3 regions of the Peribacillus sp. B2I2 genome follow, and region 2 is predicted to be linked to each of the others. Evidence: riboswitches for the same ligand, from Rfam matches in the RefSeq annotation. Region 2 holds a riboswitch; each other region holds the start of a gene.
The links. Region 2 has a riboswitch for preQ1 ahead of ABIE66_RS20705 (VUT family protein). Riboswitches for the same ligand answer to the same signal wherever they lie in the genome.

Region 1 (3,280 bases), 3.7 Mb from region 2:
ATGCTCCACATTCACTTCATCGGCATGAAGCTCTTTCTTGATTCGGGAAATGATTTTCTTCTCGACTTCTCCTTTCATCTGGTCCTGCCTTAGAATAAGCGTCACATCATCAATGCCTGATGGAATATGCTCATATGAAACTCCGTAATCTTCAAGGATATGCAGCAGTTTCCGGCCAAAACCAACTTCCCGGTTCATCAAATATTTGCTAATGTAAATACTGCAAAACCCTTTATCACTTGCAATCCCAATAACCGGACCATTCGTATTATCCCGCGTGTTCACAATGCGGGTCCCTTGTGCCGTCGGATTGTTCGTATTTTGGATATGGACAGGTATTCCCGCACGGAATGCAGGAATCAGCGCTTCATCATGAAATACCGAAAAACCGGCATAAGAAAGCTCCCGCATTTCACGATAGGTTAACTCCCGGATTCCCTTCGGATTGGAAACCACATTTGGATTTACCGCATAAACGGCATCCACGTCCGTAAAGTTCTCATACAAATCGGCTTTGACCCCATTTGCAAGAATCGAACCCGTAATATCGGAACCGCTTCTTGAGAAGGTTAAAACATCACCATCTAACGTATATCCGAAGAACCCTGGAAATACTACGATTCCAGGCTCTTCACGCAGAGCATACAACCGATCATATGACTCTGGCTGAACCTGGGTAAATCCATCTACATCCGTAACGATCAAGCCAGCCTTCTTTGGATTTATATACTTTGCCTCTACCCCACGGCTTTGAAAATAACCTGCGACCAGCTTCGCATTATTATCTTCGCCACTGGCCTTTAAAGCATCCAAATAGCGCTTCTGGTTAGATTGGTCAGCATGCAACAGTGCTTTTAAATTTTCATGAATCCCTGTGATGACCTCCTCGGATATATCCAACTCTTCAGCAATGCTCGCATAGCGGGATACCACGTCTTCGATCAAATGCTCCCCGTTATCGCCGCGCAGCTGCTGTTCCGCAGCCTCAATCAATAAATCCGTCACCTTTATATCATCGGAATTGCGTTTCCCTGGAGCCGAAACGACTACAAACTTCCTCTCTGGATCAGCAACCACAATTTCGAATACCTTTCTCAACTGTTCACCTGACGCAAGTGAACTTCCGCCAAACTTCGCAACTTTCATCTCGACATCCCCTATTTTAAATAATATTCTGTCAAAATCAACTCTCCCTATTATTACGTTTTTTCTCGAAACAATCAAGTAAAAATTCCACTATAGAAGGACATTTGTATTTTTAAAGAGGACAAAACAATATGATTATTGAAAGGGAATAGTAAAAGGAAAAAAAAGACAACGGCATAAGCCAGTTGTCTTTCCAATCTTTAGCGATTATCCACAGTTTCAGGGTATAAATCATGATTCATCAAGCGGTAATCCGCCATTTCCTCATACTTCGTCCCTGGTTTCCCGTAGTTTGTGTATGGATCAATGGAAATCCCGCCCCTAGGCGTGAACTTGCCCCATACTTCAATATATTTCGGATCCATCAACTCGATTAAATCGTTCATGATGATATTCATGCAGTCTTCATGGAAATCACCATGATTACGGAAGCTGAATAAATAAAGTTTCAAAGACTTGCTTTCGACCATCTTCACACTGGGAATATAGCTGATGTAAATGGTTGCAAAGTCTGGCTGGCCGGTTATCGGACATAAGCTAGTGAATTCCGGGCAATTGAATTTGACGAAATAATCACGGTTAGGATGTTTGTTATCGAATGACTCAAGAATTTCAGGCGCATAGTCGAATGTATATTTTGTCCCTTGATTCCCAAGCAGTGTAATTTCCTTTAATTCTTCTTCTTTTCTTCCAGACATAAAAAGTCCTCCTCATCCACGTTTGTCAGGGGAGATTCATAAAATGGGCCTCTATATAACAAAAACCATATCTCATCAAAGATATGGTTGATTCGCGAAAAAAATCAAAGCCATAGTTTTTTTAAGAGGGTGATGCTATGAACCTCTCCCGTTTATCGGGAAATATTTTAAAATTGTCTTAGTAAATATAAAAAAAAATAGTCAATCTGTCAATGCAACTCTCTTAAATTGGGTTTGATTCCTTTATATATTCAGTTTAAAATGGAAAAAGCAGTTCAACCTATAAGAAAGAAGAGAATATACACATGTGGATTTTTGCAGCACTCATTACCAGCTTATGTTTCGGAATCAATAACAGCATTTTCAAATGGAGTAGCGGAAAAGGCTATTCAAAGATACATATCCAATTTTTCTTTTATTTTTCAGCTTTTATTTTATCCATTGCTTATGGAGTATTTATGGATGGTTTACAGCTGAACTGGCTGTCCATCATGCTTGGTGCAGCAATTGGTGTACTGAACGCTAATGGTAACATCCAGATGGCAAGCGCCTTTGAAAAAGGTCCGGCAAGCTTGACATCACCATTAATCGCAGCTAATGCTATATTCCCCATACTCTGTGCAGCTTTAATTTTTCACGAACATATTTCTTCCTTGCAGTGGAGTGGAATCGCCTGCATGCTTCTCGCTACATTAGTCATCCAGTATACACCTAACGCCAAAGGTAACCATCAATATGTCCCTTGGATCATGCACACATTATTCTCCATCTTATCATTTGGTGTGCTCGGAATTCTAATGACGACATCAACACGTCTTCACTTAAACTCCCTTGATATCTTAGTATCAATGTATGGAGGCGGAATGCTTTATCTTCTTTCGGCTCTGGCCTTTAAAAAAGAAAAAATCAAGCTAAAGGAAGTCAAAATCGGTTCCTTGGTAGGTTTTTTAAGCATGATAGGCTATGGATGTTATTTCTTTGCATTGAACACCGGGATCGCAAGCATCATTTTTCCTGTCGTCAGCCTGAACTGTTTAGTTGTCGTATTCGCTGGATGTTATTTATTCAAGGAAAAACTAAAAACCTATCAAATTGCCGGTGTTCTTGCTGCATTAATCGGTATTATTTTAACTAAAATATGAATATAGTTCATTTTACAAAAACAACCTGGCTGTCATGTGTACAAGCCAGGTCATTTTCTATTTAAACGGGAAATGGGGCAGGTCAAAAAAAAAATGTTGACACATCTGTAAAAGTATCAGATAATTTTGAATATTAATTCTTTCAATTTTACTGCTTTTGAAATGTTTGATTATTCTTCTGCCATGGGTATAAAAGAAATAGGTACAACCACCTCATTTAATTCTGAATCAAGAAAGGAAAGATGCATAATGGTAAAAGTTACAGTAACAGTTGATTTCCAAGGAAAATCTTAT
Region 2 (3,280 bases):
TCGTGAGTTTGGAGCATTTACTCGTGAATTCATGCTATTTACTCGTGAATTCGTGCTGCACTCATGATTTCGCGCTGGTTTACTCGTGAATTCGTGCTGCACTCATGATTTCGCGCTGGTTTACTCGTGAGTTCGTGCTGCACTCTTGGGTTTGTGCTGTTTACTCGCGAATTTCGCACGTTTACTCGTGAATTTTGCTGTTTTACTCGTGAGTTTGGAGCATTTACTCGTGAGTTCGTACTGCACCCATGATTTCGCGCTGTTTAACTCGTGAATTCGTGCTGCACTCTTGGGTTTGTGCTGTTTACTCGCGAATTTCGCACGTTTACTCGTGAGTTTGGAGCATTTACTCGTGAATTCATGCTATTTACTCGTGAATTCATGCTATTTACTCGTGAGTTCGTACTGCACCCATGATTTCGCGCTGTTTACTCGCGAATTTCGCACGTTTAGTCGTAAGTTACTCCGATGACGCAAAAAAAGGACCTAATTAGGTCCTTTTTTGTCTATTCCTTTATGCTTCCGATAATTGGCGCAGGAGAGCTTCATACAATCCCCTTGAACATGCGGGCCATATTTTTCACGAAAGGCCTCGAGGCAATAGCATTTGTCTTCTTCCTTTTTGGTTCCATCCATCGAGTGCATCCCTCCTAGCATTCAACCGGAGACTACTCGCTTCTCCAGCCTTACGTTGATTCGGCCCAACAATGTGGCACCGATTGACTGAATGACTGTTTTAACGATGATTTGGCCGATAACCGCGGCGGGTACAGCTTCCCATGGCAATATATTGGCACCCAGTGGACTTAGGCCAATCACGACAAATATCACTGAATCGAAAAATCCTCCAACGATCCCGCTGTAAAACACCCTCCAACTCATCGGGAGCTTTAACCGGGTATAAATTTCAGTATCCGCTGTTTCTGCCACCACGAAAGATAATGCGGAAGCAAATACAATCAATAATGTATCTCCTAATAAAAATGATACACACGCAGATAAAATCAGTGCGGTAATGATGCACATATAGGTTTTCGCGCGGCCGAATTTATTTTGGACCAGATCTCGAAAGATGAAGGTTCCCCCGATGAGCAATGTACCCATAGGAATGATGAACATACCAAAGTGCAATGGCTCAAAAGCTGCCGTAACCACATTCGCCGTGACGATGGATACTAAATACAATAGAATTCTTAACATTTCTTACATTCTCCTTATACAGAAAAAACAGCACCCTAAGAAAGAGCACCGTTCCCCTTAGTTTTTTTGAGAGGGTAGCTAGAACCTCTTCCGCTCGAGCGGATTATCATTTTCCTTAATTATCGTAGCTTGAAAACGATTGGAAATCAAGAAGTTTCCCTGTTGCTTCGTGATTTCGATTTAGTCGCTGGGATTGGTGCGAAACCAAGGTTTTCATTTGCCGAATCGTTAAGTCAATATCCATTTTTCCAAAGCTTTGTACGTAGTGAAATTAATACGAACATCCCACTTTGATATCACTTTAGGACTTTTGCCGATTCTTGTCGCAGAAAACTGCTTGACCAGCTGTATATGAAAAGCGGACAATCATTGATAGAGTTATGTTACGGTCTTTCCTTGTAAAAGAAGAAACTCATTTGGCCACGGTCTTAAGAGTAATGACAAAAGTATAAACGCGAGGAGGAAAAAGAATAATGAAAAAAACGACGTTTGTCTATCCTATTTATATCGCAACCACGCCAGAGAAGCTTTGGGAAGCCCTGACGAGTGGTGAATTTACGAAAAAGTATCATTTCGGATGCCAAGTCCAGTCTGATTGGCAAGAAGGCTCAACCGTTGAATATTTGCTGCAAGATGGGCGGGTTACTGATCATGGTATTGTACATAAGTGTGAGCCGTTGCACCTGCTCTCGTTTACATGGAACATGGCAGGAGACGAAACCCCTCGCGACCAGCCTACACGGGTCACCTTTGAACTACAGCCAATGGATGGTTCAACCGTGAAGTTAACGCTAAAGCATGAGGAGCTATTGGAGACAGATTTCGTATACGATGACAATACCTTTAAAGGCTTAAATAATGGATGGCCTGCCATTCTAAGTAACCTGAAGAGCTTGCTTGAAACCGGACGGACCTTGCCGCCAATCTATGTAGATCGGGAAAATCAGTTGTTAGTGGAGAACGATAAAAACACATTGAAAGAGAGTTGATTCAGTATGGATACTCAAATAACTACGAAATTTAAAATAGTCAAGCCAATTAATGAGGTGTTTGAAGCCATAGTGAACCCTGAAAAAATCGGGAATTTTTGGTTCTCATCGAGTTCGGAAAGATGGGAACAAGGCCGGACGCCTACATTGAGATATGACGAATACGATGCTGAAGTGGTAATCCATGTTTTAGAAGTCGAGAAAAATAGGAAAATTGTGTTTTCGTGGGGAGGAAATGATCAAGAAACGGTTGTTACCATCACACTTAAAGAGTTGGATAATACGAGTACAATTATCGAAGTAAACGAATCCGGTTTGAATGAAGATGACCCAGAAATAATAAACAAAATGATAGGGCAAAAAGAAGGTTGGGTATATACATTAACCTGTTTAAAGGGTTATTTAGAAAATGGCGTTAATAATTTGAGAGCATCGATAGTTTTTTAGTTATTAAAGGGTGCTGGTAAGAATCAATGGCAGTTGGGCGTGCCCAACTAAATAAAGGCTTTTTCTTCGAAGTTCAAAAAAAGAAGGCTTACAAGTCTTGGTTAGACAATATAATTTTCTTGATTTTTCCGTATTAAACGGAAAAAAAACTCAAGGATGGATGTCACCCTTGAGTTTTTCACTTTCCGTATGGTTTGACCGAGATTTAATCGGATATCACTTTTAGATACATTCCCTTCGAAGCTCTTTTATGGGCTTTAACCCCCATGTCCTGGACTTTTTCCGATAAATTGGAAGCTCTTACTAAATGGGTTCCTTGAATAACGGAAGGATCAATGAGCCGCACTTTATTTTTCAGATGAATATCGTAGTCCAATTGATCTTCTTTCAGCTTTACGTTACCATGGATCCGTTTTATCAGATTTTGCACTTCATGGTCTTCAGTGGAGCTTAATAAGGACATGACTTCTTCATCTGTACCTAGTAAGTCATCAAGGCTGATCAGGTTGTTAGCCAAAGCCAATTTTAAGGTCTTTGCCAAGATATCATAGCCATATATATTAATAGGGTCCATGAAAAAATCAATAACTTCGCTGTAATACGTTTCTACAAACCATTCTGCCGATTCAATATTATCCAAATAC
Region 3 (3,280 bases), 3.7 Mb from region 2:
ATCAGCATCCTGATTGGAGGCTTTTGAAGGTCGGCATGGGTAATCAACTTTTTAATTGAATTATTCTCTAATACGAAGACCCTTGTTTTATTCTTGAAAATATGGAGCAGCTGGATTAAAGGGGTTGAATCCGAAACCATTTCCCTTGGTGAAAAGTTTCTCAAATATTCCGAAATGCTCCCTTCACCCAGTTCTTCCCTTTCGATATATCCGATGATTTCCCCTTGATCTTGCACTGCCAATATATCAAAATTCTTTTTTTCCAATGCTTTCCGAATATCCAGCGCCAGATCGTTTGTATGGCAAAACTCAAGCTCCTGGGCTATGCTCTTAACCGTGATATTTTCTTCATAAAGAGTTTTAAGACTAAGATAGCTGCTATTGCTTTTTCTTTGGCTTCCATTTAACATCTTTCACCCTCCGCTCAGGAACACTTTCTGCACGATTTTCCGCTTTAAAATTATTGACCGATATAATGCATACGGCCCCCACAAATAAAGTCCACCCAAGTGGACTTTATCCCATTCATGTGGATCTTTTTGGTACCATTAATCAAAAGCCTTCCACTGCATTACCTGCTGCCGTTTCCTCATTCCCCTCTTCATTCCAAGCCTTGCAAACATCCACCCAATCCTTTGCTCCTGAATATTCAAATAATTCCGTGGGTGTAAGTTCTATTGCAGAGTTCGTACTGCCGCATGCCGGGAACAATGACTCAAAGCGCTTCATTGATACATCAAGAAAAACAGCTAGATCGTTAGCCAGACCAAACGGACAAACTCCTCCGATGGCATGGCCGGTCTGCTCAAACACTTCCTCGGGTGACAGCATCCGTGCCTTGAAACCGAACATCTGCCGAAATTTCTTATTATCCACTTTTGCGTCCCCAGCCGCTACAACCAAAATCGCATCATCACCTTCCCCCCTAAAGGAAAGAGTTTTAGCGATCCTCGCTGGGATAACGCCGATGGTTTCTGCAGCCTCACTCACCGTAGCGCTCGATGTTTCGAACTCCATTACATCGCCTTCCCGATCCCATTGTTTAAAATGGCTTTTGACAATCGCGATAGACATATTATATTCACTCCTTTGAAGTACATATAAAAATAATATCATCCTTCATTGCCATAAATCAAAATCCTATGGATGCTTGAAAACCTATAAATTAAAACCATTCTTTACAAATTGACGAAACAAGCTTACTTGGGATACTATTAATCATCGGGCAAACGCCTATACGTGGTTCGTAACCATCCCACGATAAAAAACTAGGGAGAGAGTAAAATGAATGTTCGTACACTCGTGATAAACGGGTTATTGGCTGCCTTGTATGTGGCGGTCTCATTGGTGTTTAAACCAATAGCTTTTGAGATGTTCCAATTTCGTGTACCGGAAATGTTGAACCATCTTATTGTATTCAATAAAAAATATATCTATGGTATTGTCGGCGGCGTCTTCATATCGAATCTGCTCTTTTCACCGATGGTTCCATATGATTTAATTTTTGGGGTGGGGCAATCCGTACTCGCCTTGCTGCTTGTCATTTTTGTTTCGCGGTTCATAAAAGGCATTAAAGGGCGGATGATCGCCACGATCATCTTTTTCACGTTCACAATGTTTTTAATTGCCATTGAACTGAACCTTGCCTTTGGCTTACCATTCTGGTTAAGCTGGATGACCACGGCTGTCGGTGAATTCGTTGTCCTCTTGATTGGCGCGCCAATCATTTATGGAATGAACAAAAGAATTCAGTTTGAAAAGTGGCTTTAAAGGAATCTTCGCTTCATGAACCCACTATAATGTAAAAGAGCTGTCTGCATCATGCGACAGCTCTTTTTTCACCAATTAACTTAAAAATGATAAACTATTAGTCAGAATGGTGGTGACCCTTTGAAAAAAGTCCTGACCTTAACCGGTCTACTGGTAATTGCATTATTTATTTTTTCAAATGCAGAATTATTTACTTTGATTTGGAAAAGTGACTTGGATTCAGTTATTAGCATATTGAAGGAAAACCTTTTGCTCACTTTTATTGTGACATTCGTATTGATGTTTGTCCAAAATTCATTTACAATCATCCCCTTAATTTTGCTTCTGACTATCAATGTCACGATATTCGGATTCATATATGGCTACCTATGGAGTTGGTTTACAAGTGTCGTTGCTTCAGGATTCATTTTTTATGCTGCAAGAAATTGGTTTCAGGAACTTCTCTTAAAGAAGATGGGGGGGAAATGGCAAAAAACTGTTGTGGAGCATGGCTTCATGTACGTGTTTACAGGCAGGATTTTCCCACTTATCCCAACAAGTTTAATTAACTTGGCTGCTGGAGTCAGCACCGTCACTTTCAAGGATTTTTTATTAGCGACGGCACTTGGCAACCTGATATACTTTTTCTTTCTATCGTTAATTCCATATGGACTCCTATCTGTTGAAATGAACCAATACACGCTAGTTGCACTCGCACTCCTCTTCTTATTATTTTTCATTATCTATAAGCGTGCAAAAAAGAAAAAGAACCTAACCTTATTCAGAAAAAATAGGTGACCCACATTGGTCCCTGTTTTTTTATTTAGGATTCTGCATATATTTTTTTCCGATAGTTTGTTAAAATGTGTATGTAATTTTACCTTTGAAATGTCTTAAAATCAGGGAGAATCTCCATGTCCAAACGCTCCATCTTAGCAATATATATCCTATCCGGGATTCTTACACTAGTCGTGTTCGACTTTTTTTTAACTACAAATATCCATAACAAAGAGGTCTTCATTCAACTTCAGAGAGTGGAAGGCATTGTTTTCCTTTTATCAATAGGCTTGATCTTATTTCTTTATTTAGCTAAAAGGGAAGAATTCAAACAATTAAAAGAAGCGGAACAACGCCGGCGCACACTCATCAATTCAATGGTGGATTTCGTTAACTTCAAGGATGGTGATGGCCGATGGCTTGAGTCCAATACCTTCGGGCTACAATTATTTCAGTTGGAGCATGTAGATTATAAGGGAAAAAAAGACAGCGAACTCGCAGAATACTCCGAATTTTATAAAGAGTCGTTGATCTACTGTGAAGGTTCCGATGAAGAAACGTGGGTAAAAGGGGAAATTACAAGGTGTGAGGAAATCATCCCTCTTCCCGACGGCAATCACAAGACCTTTGATACGATCAAAGTTCCCCTGTTCAATGAGGATGGTTCACGAAAAGGCTTAGTAGTCATCGGCAGGGATATTTCTGAAAGGGTTGTCGCTGAGAATCAATTATTCGATAGTGAACAACGTTATAA

Region 1: another riboswitch for preQ1. It lies ahead of queF (preQ(1) synthase); the one in region 2 lies ahead of ABIE66_RS20705 (VUT family protein).
Region 3: another riboswitch for preQ1. It lies ahead of ABIE66_RS02195 (QueT transporter family protein); the one in region 2 lies ahead of ABIE66_RS20705 (VUT family protein).

Annotation. Positions count from the first base shown of each region.
Region 1 covers NZ_JBGCCB010000001.1:505,604-508,883, reverse strand. Annotated here, with positions in the region: gene ABIE66_RS02540 (aspartate kinase) at 1-1,146, opposite strand, end outside; gene queF (preQ(1) synthase) at 1,347-1,844, opposite strand; PreQ1 riboswitch class I at 1,951-1,996, opposite strand; gene ABIE66_RS02530 (EamA family transporter) at 2,150-2,986, shown strand; gene ABIE66_RS02525 (BA3454 family stress response protein) at 3,113-3,280, shown strand, end outside.
Region 2 covers NZ_JBGCCB010000001.1:4,185,208-4,188,487, forward strand. Annotated here, with positions in the region: gene ABIE66_RS20685 (hypothetical protein) at 1-89, shown strand, start outside; gene ABIE66_RS20690 (hypothetical protein) at 146-274, shown strand; gene ABIE66_RS20695 (hypothetical protein) at 290-472, shown strand; gene ABIE66_RS20700 (hypothetical protein) at 487-636, opposite strand; gene ABIE66_RS20705 (VUT family protein) at 658-1,200, opposite strand; PreQ1 riboswitch class I at 1,252-1,294, opposite strand; gene ABIE66_RS20710 (hypothetical protein) at 1,330-1,494, shown strand; gene ABIE66_RS20715 (SRPBCC family protein) at 1,674-2,189, shown strand; gene ABIE66_RS20720 (SRPBCC family protein) at 2,196-2,636, shown strand; gene ABIE66_RS20725 (HD domain-containing protein) at 2,842-3,280, opposite strand, start outside.
Region 3 covers NZ_JBGCCB010000001.1:439,677-442,956, reverse strand. Annotated here, with positions in the region: gene ABIE66_RS02205 (hypothetical protein) at 1-410, opposite strand, end outside; gene ABIE66_RS02200 (YbaK/EbsC family protein) at 553-1,074, opposite strand; PreQ1 riboswitch class I at 1,234-1,278, shown strand; gene ABIE66_RS02195 (QueT transporter family protein) at 1,285-1,770, shown strand; gene ABIE66_RS02190 (TVP38/TMEM64 family protein) at 1,891-2,547, shown strand; gene ABIE66_RS02185 (PAS domain S-box protein) at 2,664-3,280, shown strand, end outside.